2 regions of the Vagococcus sp. QWL-13 genome follow, and region 1 is predicted to be linked to the other one. Evidence: predicted binding sites of a transcription regulator. Region 1 holds the regulator's gene; the other holds the start of a gene.
What was found. Region 1 encodes HrcA, which represses chaperone genes, less so after heat shock. Its sites were predicted from a motif close to TTAGCACTCNNNNNNNNNGAGTGCTAA; they were not measured.
Positions count from the first base shown of each region.

Region 2: a site for HrcA is predicted at 4,267-4,293, ahead of groES (co-chaperone GroES). Genes of this name have one in related genera too.

Region 1 covers NZ_CM178746.1:1,772,928-1,780,321, reverse strand. The annotation lists gene AC4PHI_RS08245 (ABC transporter ATP-binding protein) at 1-362, shown strand, start outside; gene AC4PHI_RS08240 (ABC transporter ATP-binding protein) at 355-2,136, shown strand; gene AC4PHI_RS08235 (hypothetical protein) at 2,230-2,364, shown strand; gene hemW (radical SAM family heme chaperone HemW) at 2,519-3,682, shown strand; gene hrcA (heat-inducible transcriptional repressor HrcA) at 3,860-4,894, shown strand; gene grpE (nucleotide exchange factor GrpE) at 4,910-5,479, shown strand; gene dnaK (molecular chaperone DnaK) at 5,513-7,345, shown strand.
Region 2 covers NZ_CM178746.1:422,235-429,628, reverse strand. The annotation lists gene AC4PHI_RS02125 (ROK family protein) at 127-1,062, opposite strand; gene AC4PHI_RS02120 (AAC(3) family N-acetyltransferase) at 1,089-1,838, opposite strand; gene groL (chaperonin GroEL) at 2,301-3,929, opposite strand; gene groES (co-chaperone GroES) at 3,955-4,239, opposite strand; gene AC4PHI_RS02105 (redox-sensing transcriptional repressor Rex) at 4,434-5,066, opposite strand; gene AC4PHI_RS02100 (ABC-F family ATP-binding cassette domain-containing protein) at 5,249-7,204, shown strand; gene AC4PHI_RS02095 (DHH family phosphoesterase) at 7,254-7,394, opposite strand, start outside.

The DNA of each region.
Region 1 (7,394 bases):
GAACCTTTGTAGGTGAAAGAGGTGTTGGCTTGTCAGGGGGACAAAAACAGCGCATTTCCCTTGCCAGAGCACTGGCAAAAGAACCAGCCGTGTTGATATTGGATGATACGACCTCTGCGGTAGACATGGAAACGGAAAGCAAAATTCAGAAAAAGCTGGATAGAGTCACTAATGATACCACAACCTTTATCATTGCTCACCGGATCAGTTCGGTGAGAGAGGCGGACTTGATTTTAGTCATGGAAAAAGGGCGTATCGTAGAAAGCGGCAGTCATGACAGTCTGCTGGAGCAAGATGGCGAGTATGCAACCATTTATAGGAAGCAGCTTGGTTTGGATGAAGGGAGTGAGATAGATGGCTAAGAATATTTTTTCTCAAGATGAAGTTTTACAGGAAGAGTTTAACTGGTCTCACTACCGACGATTATTTCAGTATGTTGTACCATATAAAAAACCGTTTATACGGATTGTTTTCACGATTATACTGGCTAATATGGCATCCATGGCGGGTCCATATTTTACTAAACTGGCAATAGATGAAATCATTCCGCAAAAAAATATCCAGCTGTTGCTGATGGTCAGCGGTCTCTCTCTTATTTTCTTACTGTTTATCGCATGGTGCCTGAAGTATCGTATTTGGCATATTACAAAATTGGGGCAGCAGATTTTGCTGGACATACGTTTCGATATTTTTACACATTTGCAAAAGTTGCCTTTTTCTTATTTTGATTCACGACCTCACGGGAAAATTTTGATTCGTGTCGTTAATTATATCAACACATTAAGCGACTTGCTTAGTAATGGACTAATTAATTTAATTTCAGATTTTTTCAATGTTCTTATTACGCTGATTGTCATGTTTCTCATAGATGTACGGCTGACGCTTTATAGTTTGGCATTATTGCCCTTATTATTTCTTATCACGATGATTATCAAAAATCGGCAACGTAAAGCCTATCAGCACCTAAGCAATAAACAATCTAATTTGAATGCTTATATTCATGAAAGTATTTCTGGAGTTCGTATCACTCAGTCATTCACCCGTGAAGAACGAAATGAACTGATTTTTGATGAGTTGTCAAATGACTACCGTTCGGCTTGGATGAGGGCAATCAAAATCATGCGTCTCCTCTGGCCATCGGTGGAAAATATTTCAATCTTGACCACGTGTTTGATTTATTTTATCGGTATTCGTCAAATCGGTGTAAAAGTCAGTACTGGTACGCTAATCGCATTTATGGGCTACATCAATAATTTTTGGAATCCCGTGATTAATATTGGTAATTTCTATAACTCTTTGATTACGGCAACAGCCTACTTAGAACGGATTTTTGAGACGTTGGATGAAGAACCTGAAATACAGGATAAAAACGATGCTCAGGTTTTGGATACTGTAAGGGGAGATGTGACCTTTGAGCATGTTACTTTTAGATACGAACCAAACGGAAAGAAAATTTTGGATGATATGACATTTTCGGTGGAACCGGGACAGTCAGTTGCATTGGTTGGTCCTACCGGAGCAGGTAAGACAACAGTCATCAACTTGATCAGCCGATTTTATGATGTGAACGATGGAAGTGTCAAGGTAGACGGCAAAGATGTAAGAGATGTCACGCTCCAGTCACTGCGCTCGCAGATGGGTGTGATGCTTCAAGATACATTTATCTTTTCCGGAACTATTCTTGAAAATATACGTTATGGAAAACTTGACGCCACGGAAGAGGAAATTATCCGAGCAAGTAAAGCTGTCCGGGCACATGATTTTATCAAAGACCTGAAAGATGGTTATCATACGGTAGTTGAAGAGCGGGGAAGTACCTTATCTGCTGGACAGCGTCAGCTAATTTCTTTTGCCAGAGCATTGCTGGCAGACCCGCGTATCCTGATACTGGATGAGGCGACGTCAAGTATTGACACACACACAGAGGAACTCCTTCAAAACGGATTGAAAGAACTGTTGAAAAACAGGACATCATTTATAATCGCTCACAGGTTATCAACTATAAAAAACAGCTCGGAAATATTCTTTATCGATCAGGGCCAAATTATCGAGCACGGCACCCACGATGAGTTGATGGCAAAAAAAGGTAGATACTATTTCTTGTACCAGTCGCAATACGATTTGCTGAAATCCTGACAACTAGCAAATAATGGGAGCCTAAGCACTAAAAATAAATCCATCCTGCAAAATTTAAGTTATCGTACTTAAATTTTGCAGGAGGACTTTTTTATGTCATGTCGCGCTTCGAAGTCGACAGAAATATCTATCGGCAAAGATGATTCAAACGAATTATTTCCTAATTATTTGGGAGCAATTGTCAATCCTTTGGACAGCACAGGTATCTCTTTATATCAAACCAAGTGAGGAAAACGAGAAATCTGTGTAAAAAATCCTATTAGGAAATTATTGAAAGCATTTAGTTGTGTTTTTCAAAATTATCTTGCAAAATAGAGTAGATTAGTTAGTCAATCATAAGTTATCGAAACAATTTTGGAAGTTTTTGGAAGGAATTTACTAGATGTTAGAAAATAAAAAAAACCAGTATCAGCAGCTTTCAGCTTACATTCACATTCCGTTTTGTGAGCATATTTGCTACTATTGTGATTTCAACAAGGTACTTATCGAAGAACAGCCGGTGGATGAGTATATTTCTGCACTGCTGCAAGAAATAGATTTGATTAAAGCCAAGCATTTTTCGGAAAGAATAGAAACAATTTATATCGGGGGAGGCACACCTACAGCATTGTCAGCCAAACAGCTGGACGTGTTGCTGGCGGGGGTTCGTTCAAGGCTTCCGCTGAACAACGGCAATGAGTTTACAGTCGAGGCAAATCCAGGTGATTTGACCCTTGATAAATTAAATGTTTTAAAAAATTATGGTGTAAACCGCCTGTCAATGGGCGTTCAAACATTTGATAACCGCCTATTGAAAAAAATCGGCAGAAGACATTCTGAAGAAGATGTTTACACTACATTGTCACTTGTAGAAAAAGCCGGCTTCGATAATGTGAGCATTGATTTGATATATGCATTGCCCGGTCAAACTCTGGAAAGTTTTCGTGAAACTTTAGATAAAGCCCTGACTTTAGATTTGCCTCATTACTCTCTTTATTCTCTTATTCTCGAGAATCAGACAGTTTTTTATAATTGGGCTAGGCAAGGACGATTGCATCTACCCACTGAAGATATTGAGGGAGATATGTTTGAATTAGCCGCTGAAAAAATGGAAGCGGCCGGAAAAATCCAATATGAAATCAGTAATTTTTCAATTCCCGGCAAAGAGAGCCGTCACAACTTAGTGTATTGGGATAATGAATATTATTACGGACTTGGGGCTGGGGCAAGCGGCTATTTAGCTGGAAAACGATATAAAAATCATGGTCCTATCCAACATTATTTAAGTCCTTTGAGAAAAGGTGTACTGCCAATCCGTGAAGTGGAAACATTGACATTGGAAAATAAAATGGAAGAAGAAATGTTTTTAGGTTTGAGAAAATTAGAAGGGGTCTCTCTAACCAAGTTTGAGGAAAAGTTTAGTCGGTCTCTTTTTGATGTGTATGGTCCTGCGATTAAAGATTTAGCGAGAAACAATTTAGTCACGGTTGATGAGAAATTTATCGCATTGAGCAAAAAAGGACTCATGCTGGGCAACGAAGTATTTGAGCAGTTTTTACTTGATTGATGAAGGCTAACGTTGCCATACAAACTAAAATCTATGCTGCCACGCAATATTAGCACTCGCTGTTATCGAGTGCTAATATTGCGTGGTTTTCCGTTGACAAGAGATTGTTGTCTTGGTATACTGAGACATGTGATTAGCACTTTGGATACTTGAGTGCTAAAAAAAGAGGTGAAAGGAATGCTATCACAAAGACAATTAGATATATTGGCCCTTGTGGTTCAGCTGCACGCAGCGACAGGAGAACCAGTAGGATCGAAAACGTTGATGAACGCCGGCATAAATGCCAGTTCCGCAACTATTCGAAATGACTTGAGCTTCCTTGAAAGAGAGGGGTTTATTGAAAAACCTCATACTTCTGCCGGGCGGGTGCCTTCCGTACAGGGGTATCGTTTTTATGTAGACTATCTTTTAAAACCTTCCACAGTGACTAATGAAGAATTGTCATCTATCAGACAATCGTTCAACCGGAATTTTACCGCATTGAATGAAATTATCGAAAAATCAGCTCAAGTTCTATCTGATTTAACCAGTTATACAGCTTTTTCTTTGGGACCTGAGATGAATGATCGGAGATTGACGGGATTTCGAGTTGTTCCGTTAAACAATCAACAACTGATGGCAATTATTGTTACTGACAGAGGAAATGTGGAGAGCCAAGTTTTTACAGTTCCTGATGATATTTCCAGCAGCGATATTGAAAAAATCATTCAAATCATCAATGATAAGTTGGTCGGGCAACCCTTGATCACTGTGTATAATAAATTGCGTACGGAAATTCCTTTGATTTTGCAAAGATATTTTCAAACGCCAAGAGGAATCATGGATATTTTTGAATCCATCTTGAGTCACGCATTTGAAGAAAGGGTATATATCGGCGGACAGATGAATTTGCTTGATGTGGATTTGATTCCAGACGTCCATCAATTCAAGCTGGTTTATTCCTTGATGAGCAACCAGAATCAGGTTTCCTCTCTTATTCAAGCACCTAAAGAAGGGATACAGATTCGAATCGGCGAAGAAATCGAAAATGATTTATTGACCAACATGAGCTTGATTACCGCTTCTTACGATGTGGCTGAGCATGGGACCGGAACCATTGCAATCTTGGGGCCGACGAACATGGCTTACTCTCGCATGTTTGGTCTAGTCGAAGCCTTTAGACATGAATTGGCGGACTATTTAGCAGACTATTACCGTTTGTTGGATTCATAAAGACGTAGCGAAAGGATGAGTAAAGTGGCAGAAGAACACAAGGAAGAAACAATGGATGAGGTAACAGAAGCAGCAGCTGAAAATGTTGAGGCTGTTGACGAGGAACAATCATCAGCAGGTTCAATAGAAGCATTGTCTTCCGAAGAACAGTTAAAAATCGAATTGGAAGAAGCAGAGGATAAATTCCTCCGTGCACAGGCAGAAATTGCCAACATGCGCAACAGATTTCAAAAAGAAAGAGAAGCTCTTGTCCGCTTTAGATCACAGGATTTAGCTAAAGAACTTCTTCCTGCACTGGATAATTTAGATCGGGCCTTGGAGGCTGAAATTTCAGCAGAACAGGTAGAGAATTTGAAAAAAGGTGTAGAAATGGTGAAAGACGGCATACTAGCTGCTTTCAAAACTTCGGGAATCGAAGAAATCGAAGCATTAGGCAAAGTATTTGACCCTAACCTTCATCAAGCAGTGCAAACTGTGCCGATTGAAGAAGGGCAACAAGTGGAAGAAATTGTTGTCGTGCTTCAAAAAGGATATAAATTGTATGATCGTGTGTTGCGACCATCTATGGTGATTGTAGCGCAGTAAAAATAAAATTATAAAACAGAGGAGCAAGTGATTATGAGCAAAATTATAGGTATCGACTTAGGAACAACAAACTCTGCCGTAGCAGTATTAGAAGGCGGAGAAGCAAAAATTATCCCAAACCCAGAAGGAAACCGTACAACTCCTTCAGTTGTTTCATTTAAAGAAGGGGAAATTCAAGTAGGGGAAGTTGCAAAGCGTCAAGCAGTGACCAACCCGAATACTGTGTCTTCGATTAAGCGTCATATGGGGCAGACAGGTTATAAGATCGAGATGGAAGGGAAATCTTACACCCCTCAAGAAATTTCTGCCATGGTTTTACAATATATGAAAGGTTTCGCTGAAGAATATCTCGGGGACAAAGTAACTAAAGCGGTTATTACAGTTCCAGCTTACTTTAACGACTCTCAACGTCAAGCAACAAAAGATGCTGGTAAAATTGCCGGTTTAGAAGTTGAACGTATCGTCAACGAGCCGACAGCAGCAGCTCTTGCTTATGGTTTGGATAAAGTAGAAAAAGAAGAAAAAATTCTTGTGTTCGACTTAGGCGGAGGAACTTTTGACGTTTCGATTCTTGAGTTGGGTGACGGAGTATTTGACGTGTTGTCAACTGCCGGTGACAATGAGCTTGGTGGAGATGACTTTGATAACAAAATCATTGATTATCTTGTTGCTGAATTCCGTAAAGAAAATGGCATTGACCTATCAAAAGATAAAATGGCGGTTCAACGCTTGAAAGATGCTTCTGAAAAGGCTAAAAAAGATTTGTCCGGTGTGACAAGCACTCAAATCAGCTTGCCGTTTATCACTGCAGGAGATGCAGGCCCGCTTCATATGGAAGTGACATTGACTCGTGCAAAATTTGATGAATTAACAGCAGATCTTGTAGAAAGAACTAAAGGACCAGTTCGTCGTGCATTGAAAGATGCTGGATTATCAGCTTCTGAAATCGACGAAGTTATTTTAGTCGGCGGTTCTACCCGTATTCCGGCAGTTGTGGAAGCAGTGAAGAGAGAAACGAATAAAGAACCTAACAAATCAGTGAACCCGGACGAAGTTGTGGCAATGGGAGCAGCGATTCAAGGTGGCGTTATCTCTGGTGACGTGAAAGACGTTGTTTTACTTGATGTTACACCACTATCACTGGGAATCGAAACAATGGGGCAAGTATTTACCAAACTGATTGACCGTAACACAACAATTCCAACTAGCAAATCTCAAGTGTTTTCTACTGCAGCAGACAACCAGCCGGCCGTAGACATTCACGTACTACAAGGTGAGCGTCCGATGGCTACTGACAATAAGACACTGGGAAGATTCCAGTTGACAGATATCCCGCCAGCTCCACGCGGTGTGCCTCAAATCGAAGTAACTTTTGATATTGATAAAGACGGGATTGTTAATGTTAGTGCAAAAGACTTAGGAACTCAAAAAGAGCAAAAAATCACAATCAAATCTTCTTCAGGTTTGACAGATGAAGAAATTGAAAAAATGGTCAAAGATGCTGAAGCAAATGCCGAAGCTGACAAGGCTAAAAAAGATGAAGCTGATTTGCGTAACGATGTGGACGCATTGCTCTTCTCAGTCGATAAAACCTTGAAAGAACTTGAAGGCAAAGTTGACGAGGAAGAAGTTAAAAAGGCAGAAACTGCACGTGACGAGTTGAAAGCAGCAGTCGAAGCTAATGATTTAGAAGCAATGAAGACAAAACGGGATGAACTAAATGAAATTGTCCAAGCGTTGACAGTTAAATTATATGAACAGGCAGCCCAAGAACAACAAGCGGCTCAAGGAGCTGATGAAGCTCAAGGTTCTGCTGATGATGTGGTAGACGGAGACTTCGAAGAAGTGGACGATGATACAAAATAATGTTCGTGATGAAAGCCAGTGACCTTTGGAGGGAATTGGCTTTCTCTGC
Region 2 (7,394 bases), 1.4 Mb from region 1:
AGACTCACATTTGTCTCTTCAAATAGCACGTACATTATATTATACCATAACAGACTTTTTTATTTTTCTGACTAATATCAGCCATCAGTAAATAGAAAAAGAACGGGTAAATTCTTCAAAAAATTATTATCCCTGAGCAAGCTGCTGCTTCACCAAATAAACAGCCCCAATCATCCCCGCATCATTTTTCAGTTTTGCCGGTTTGATTTCTCCGATTGTTTTGTCAAGCAAAAAGGATATACTGCCATGACGCTTGGCCAACTCCAACGTTTTTTCCTGCAACCCGGTCATAAATTCTTCGTTGGCACTAATCCCACCGCCGATTAAAATCACTTCGGGGTCAAACGCACTAAGCAGACTTAACAAACCAGAAGCCAGCTCTTCATAATATCGTGCCAAAATTCGTTTAGCCAATGCTTCTCCATTTTCAGCACGTTGAAAAATCTCCTTAGCTCCCAATGTTTCTTCAATTTCCGGAGACTCACTTTTTCTGGCAGCATTATACAAACGACTGAGTCCGCCCACTACTGCTCCCCGCAGATTAAGGGAAGATTTTTCTATATTGCCGGTCGCAGGCAGTTCTTTGATCGTCATATAACCAAATTCCCCCGCCATCCCGTGCGCCCCGCGGTAGACTTCTCCGTTGATAACAATCCCGCCGCCGACTCCGGTCCCTAGCACGATACACAAATAATTGTCGATATCTTGTGCTGCACCTAACCATTTTTCAGCGATTGCCGCAGCATTGGCATCATTTTCCACCTCAGTCGGCAATTCTGTTCTTTTTTCTATTTCCTCTTTCAAATTTGTTTCATACAACGAGCGTATTGCTCCTGCTGTCGTCATGAAACCATCTTTTTGAATAATCCCCGGCGCACTCACACCAACGCCCTTGATGTCGGGATATTTCTGCTGATAGTTTTTTGTGATACTAGCTATATCCTGAAGCAATGATTCTTTTTCGCGATTGGTGTCCACCATGGATTTTTCAACGATTTCCCCATCCTCTGTCAAAACACCATATTTAATTGTCGTACCGCCGATATCAAAACCGATATACATTTTTCTTCCTCTTTCGTCTATGAATTTTACACTTTATCTACAAAATAATGACTGTCCTCTTTATACTTTGCCAAAGCTTTTTCCCAAACAGCCACAGCGTCCATCACGCAGCAATTCGCCTGAAGAACTTTTCCGCACTGATAATCTGACGGTGATAAAACATTTAGTACCCGGTCGTAGCGTTGCTCAAAACCGGAAAAATCATGGCGCAAAACATTCATAATCATAGTTTTGTTTCCCGGCAAGGTGATTTCATAGTCGAAATTACCGCGAAATAAATAATCCGGGAGAACCATTTCCTCCACACCATGAAGGCTAGTATTCCTTTCCAGCGGAGCACCCAGCATCACTATTTTACCTCCCCGGCGGTAAACTTCTCTAAACGGGGAATTAGGGCCCACAGGAGAAAAATCCTTGTAGTGATGTTTTGTGATTTCTTCAGCATCTTTTCCCCAAGCTGTCACACTATGGGTAGGGTGGACACTGCGGAAAACTCCTTCTGACTTTCTCATAAACTCGGGCAGAATACCGATACAGGACGGCGTTTGTTCCAGATCAAACTTTCGGTTCTCAAGGCTGACATTTTCATAGCTCAGCGCAGGCAGCAGCAGCGTACCGTTTTTCACAGTCTCTTTCAGAGCTGCAATGACTGCTGCCGGTCCCCCTTCGATTGTTTCCCTTCCTTTCAAAGCATTATAAGAAGAGTGAACGACGATCGTATCGTCCTCTCTGATACCCAATGCTCGTAAATCCTCAATGATTTTGCTTGCTTCCATCTCTGCTAACTCCTCAATTAGTCTTCTATCAGACATTACTTGTTAAGAAGAGTGTATCTTGTTTTCTCTCTCTCCGCAATCGGTGAATGAAAAGTCATAAAAAAGCTCTCCTGAAATGAGTAAAAAATACATTTCAAACCTTTATCACTTTCATTTGAATCGTTGGAGAAAATAAAAGAGCATTCACTGTCCGATGGCATGGAAGAAAATCAATAGACAACGACAAGGTCCGTGTGTTCCCATCACCAAGAACAGTCACAATAATTCAATATTATTTATATCATAAAGAAGACAAGAAAACTTACCGCCTGAGGATTAAGAAACAAATTACTCTGATTTCAAAATTTGTTCACCAAAATAAAAAAAGACAACTACTTTTTTAGTAGTTGCCTTTTTTTCCTGTGTCTCTTAACTTACAATTTTTTTGTAAGTCTTAGTTTATATTTTATAGTTGACTGCTTCTTACATCATACCCATCATATTAGGGTCCATGCCTGGTGCTCCGCCAGCTGGTGCTTCAGGTGCCGGCTTGTCAGCAATCACAGCTTCAGTTGTCAAAATCAGTGAAGCAACGCTTGCCGCATTTTGAAGGGCTGAGCGTGTCACTTTTGTAGGGTCTACGATTCCTGCGTCAATCATGTTGACCCATTCGCCGGTAGCAGCGTTAAACCCTGTGCCCGGTTCAGCATTTTTCATCTTATCAACAACTACAGAACCTTCTACTCCTGCATTGTCAGCAATTTGACGAACAGGCTCTTCCAAAGCACGCAACACGATGTTCACACCTGTCAGTTCATCGCCTTCAGCATCGACAGCTGCCACCTTATCAAGCACATTGATTAAAGCAGTACCCCCGCCGGAAACAATTCCTTCTTCCACTGCCGCACGAGTCGCATTCAAAGCATCTTCAATACGCAGTTTTAATTCTTTCAATTCAGTTTCAGTTGCTGCACCCACTTTGATAACAGCTACACCGCCTGAAAGTTTTGCCAACCGTTCTTGCAGTTTTTCACGGTCGAAATCAGAAGTAGTATCTGCTACTTGTGAACGGATCAATGCCACACGCTCAGCGATTGCGTCAGTCGTGCCGCCGCCTTCTACGATAGTTGTATTGTCTTTGTCCACCACAACTTTTTTCGCTGTTCCCAGTGACTCAATCTTAGTGTCTTTCAATTCCAGTCCTAAATCTTCAGTAATCACTGTACCGCCTGTTAAGATAGCAATATCTTCCAACATTGCTTTGCGGCGGTCGCCGAATCCTGGAGCTTTAACTGCAGCCACATTAAATGTACCGCGGATTTTATTTAGAACGAGTGTCGGCAATGCTTCGCCGTCCACATCGTCAGCGATAATCAATAACGGTTTGCCTTCTTGCAAAATTTGCTCTAACAACGGCAAAATATCTTGAATGTTAGAGATTTTTTTGTCTGTGATCAAAATGTAAGGATCTTCTAGGACTGCTTCCATTTTATCGTTGTCAGTCACCATGTATTGAGACAGATAACCGCGGTCAAACTGCATCCCTTCCACGACATCAAGCTCTGTTTCGATTCCTTTAGATTCTTCAATCGTGATGACACCGTCATTGCCAACTTTTTCCATCGCATCGGAAACGTACTCACCGATTGTTTCAGAACCGGAAGATACTGCCGCCACTTGTGCGATAGATTCTTTTGTTTCTACTTGTTTGGAAATTTCGTACAGACCTTCAACAGCTGCTTTAGTTGCCAACTCGATTCCGCGGCGGATACCTACAGGGTTAGCCCCGGCTGTAACGTTTTTCAAGCCTTCACGGACGATAGCACTTGTCAACACAGTTGCTGTTGTTGTTCCATCTCCTGCAATATCATTTGTTTTAGAAGCCACTTCTGAAACTAATTGTGCTCCCATATTTTCAAAATGGTCTTCCAATTCGATTTCTTTAGCGATTGTCACACCGTCATTTGTAATCAATGGTGAACCAAAAGATTTTTCTAAAACCACATTACGACCTTTTGGCCCTAATGTTACTTTTACTACATCTGCAAGAGAGTCAATCCCTCTTACCATTGCTTCCCGTGCATCTCTGCTGAATTTAATATCTTTTGCCATGTCTTTTTATGCTTCCTTTCAAGTTTTATTCTACGATAGCGATAATATCTTTTTCATGAACGATCAGGTATTCTTCACCTGCGTGAGTAATCTCTGAACCTGAATATTTTTCAAAAACAACTTGATCGCCGACTTTAACTGACATCGGTAATTTTTCTCCATTGTCTAACGTACGACCGTCACCAACAGCCAGCACTTTCCCGACTTGTGGTTTTTCTTTAGCTGCTGAAGTTAAGACCAAACCTCCTGCAGTCACTTCTTCCTCTTGAGCTACATCAATAATGACACGATCTCCTAATGGTTTTAACAACTTAAATCCCTCCATCAATTTTCTTTTTTAGCACTCTTGAACTTCAAGTGCTAACTCACATTTATTATGATACTCATTCTTGAAGATTTTTGCAAGTATTATCCTAAGTTTCAACAAAAAATACACAAAGAAAAAAACTCCTCCTGAGATAGGAGAAGTTCCAAATCAAGTGTTATCAAGCTCTCGCTCATTTTTTAATCCGTGTAATGATTCAAAAAATAAATCAACGTTTGCAGTTCATTCGTCAAGTCGATACTTTGAACGTGAACATTGCTAGGTGTATTCAATCGGACACGGGTAAAATTCATGATACCGCGAATCCCTGCCTCGTATAATTTATTTGCAACATCTTGAGCATTTTCTGAAGGAATCGTTAAAATCGCCACTTCAATCTGCTGCTGCCGGATTTGCTCTGCCATGTCTTCCATCGGATAAACAGGAATACCGTCCACAATCCGTCCCACCAAATCTTCCTTCACATCAAAGGCGGCACTGATCCGGATATTATTGTTTTGATGAAAACCATATTTAAGCAAAGCACTCCCCAGATTCCCGACCCCGATTAATGCCACATTAGTCAGACGGTCCTCTGTCAACATGCGTCCAAAAAATTCAAGCAGACTTTCCACATCGTAGCCATATCCCCGTTTGCCTAATTCTCCAAAGTAGGAAAAATCACGGCGAATGGTGGCACTGTCCACCTTCACTGCTTCACTAAGTTCTGTTGAAGAAATTTTTGTTTTTCCGGAATCAAACAAAACTTTCAAATAACGATAATATAAAGGCAACCTTTTCGCCGTCGCCCTTGGAATCGGTTTATTCTTCATACTGCATTTATTCCTTTCTAACATTAGCTTGTTCTATTACTCACATTAACATCATATCAATAAAAGTTTACTTTGTGCAATTTTTCTGTTTGAAAACCGATATTTCAAAGCTTTTTTCATTTCTCTCTTCCCTTTATGATATGATAAACTTAATTTATCATGTTTTTTAGGAGAAAACCGTTATGATTTTATTACAAGGAAACAATATTGCTCGTTTTTTCGGAGCAGATATTTTATTTCAACACATTCACATCGAAATCAAAGACAACAGCCGGATTGGTTTAGTCGGAAGAAATGGTGCCGGCAAATCCACCTTATTGAAAATTTTAGCAGACATTGAATCCCCGGATGAAGGTCAAGTGACGAAAATACGAGGACTGACTCTAGGATATCTGGCACAAAATACCGGATTCACTTCTGAAAAGACCATCTGGGAAGCGATGCGGGACTCTTTCACTCATCTTATACAGATGGAAGAAAAAATCAGACAATTAGAACTGGATATCAGCCGCCATACTTCCGGCCAAGACTCGGCTGAGTTTCAAAAAAAATTAAAAGATTATGACCAGCTGCAGCATGATTTTCAGCAGCAAAATGGGTACATGTATGAAACAGAAATCAAGACCGTATTGAATGGTTTTCAATTTGATGAAAGCTACTACGGACGTAAGGTCAACAGTCTGTCAGGCGGACAAAAAACCCGTCTAGCATTGGCAAAATTATTGCTGGAACGGCCCCAACTGCTGATTCTTGACGAGCCTACCAACCACTTGGATATCGACACTCTTTCCTGGTTGGAAAACTATTTGCAAAATTATCGGGGAGCCTTGCTCATCGTCTCTCATGACCGCTATTTTTTAGATAAAATCGTCACAGAAGTTTATGAGTTGAGCCGCAGCCAGATTACTTATTACAAAGGAAACTATACGACTTATCTTGACATCAAGGAACAACGTTTGACATCAGAGTGGAAAGCTTATGAAAAACAGCAAGAAGAAATCCATAAATTAGAAGATTTTGTGGCAAGAAACATCGTTAGGGCAAGCACCACGAAACGGGCTCAAAGCAGACGCAAACAACTGGAAAAAATGGACAGGCTGGAAAAACCGGTGGGAGATGAAAAATCGGCACATTTTAACTTTTCCATTGAAAAAAAATCAGGCAATGTGGTCCTGCAAGTCGAAAAAGCGGCTATCGGTTACGATGGACAAGTGCTGGCCAAGCCAATCGAGTTAGACATCCGCCGGCAAGAAGCTGTTGCTTTGGTAGGCCCTAATGGTATCGGCAAATCAACCTTGCTAAAATCCATCATAAAAGAGCATCCTCTGATTGAAGGGCAGATTGCCACTGGAACTAATGTCATGATTGGATACTACGATCAGGAGCAAAGTAATTTGCGCTCTAATAAAACAGTACTTCAAGAGTTATGGGACGAACATCCTACCACTCCAGAAAAAGATATCCGTTCCATTCTCGGCAGTTTCCTTTTTTCCGGGGATGATGTCAGCAAAACCGTTCCTTTTCTCAGCGGCGGAGAAAAAGCACGGCTGGCATTGGCTAAATTATCCATGAAAAAGCATAATTTTCTGATACTTGACGAGCCCACGAACCATCTGGATATCGACAGCAAAGAAGTTTTGGAAAATGCTTTGATTGAATTTGAGGGAACAATTCTGTTCGTTTCCCATGACCGCTATTTTATCAATCGCATCGCCACTAAAGTCGTAGAATTATCTGAAAAAGGGTCTCAGGAATTTTTAGGTGATTATGATTATTATGTGGCAAAAAAGGCAGAGCTGGAAGAATTGGCACGGATGAAAGCCGAGGAAGCCTATGCTACACAGGGAGTGTCAGAAACACATACGCAAACAACAAACCAAAAAGAATATTACCGCTCCAAAGAAATACAAAAAGAAATCAGAAAACTGGAACGGCAAGTCCGCAGTGCCGAAGAACAGCTGGAAAAAATTGAAAAAGAAATTGAAGAGATTCATGAACGGATGACACTGCCTCAGATTCTCACCAACCATATCGAGTTAGCCAATCTTCAAAAAGAAGTTGATGCACTGGAAGAAGAACAGCTGAAAGTCATGGAAGAGTGGGAAGAAAGCAGTACGAAACTGGAAAAAGCAACTTAAAAAAAAACGGCAGAATGCGCAACGCATTCTGCCGTTTTTTGATAACTAATCAATCCATGGATTGTTTGCTTTTAGCAACCAATTCCTGCATCTTTTGATAAATCACATCTACCTCTGCCAAATCTCTTGCCGAAGCACCGCTTGCCAGCGGATGTCCTCCGCCGTGATGTTCTCTGGCAAGTCCATTGAT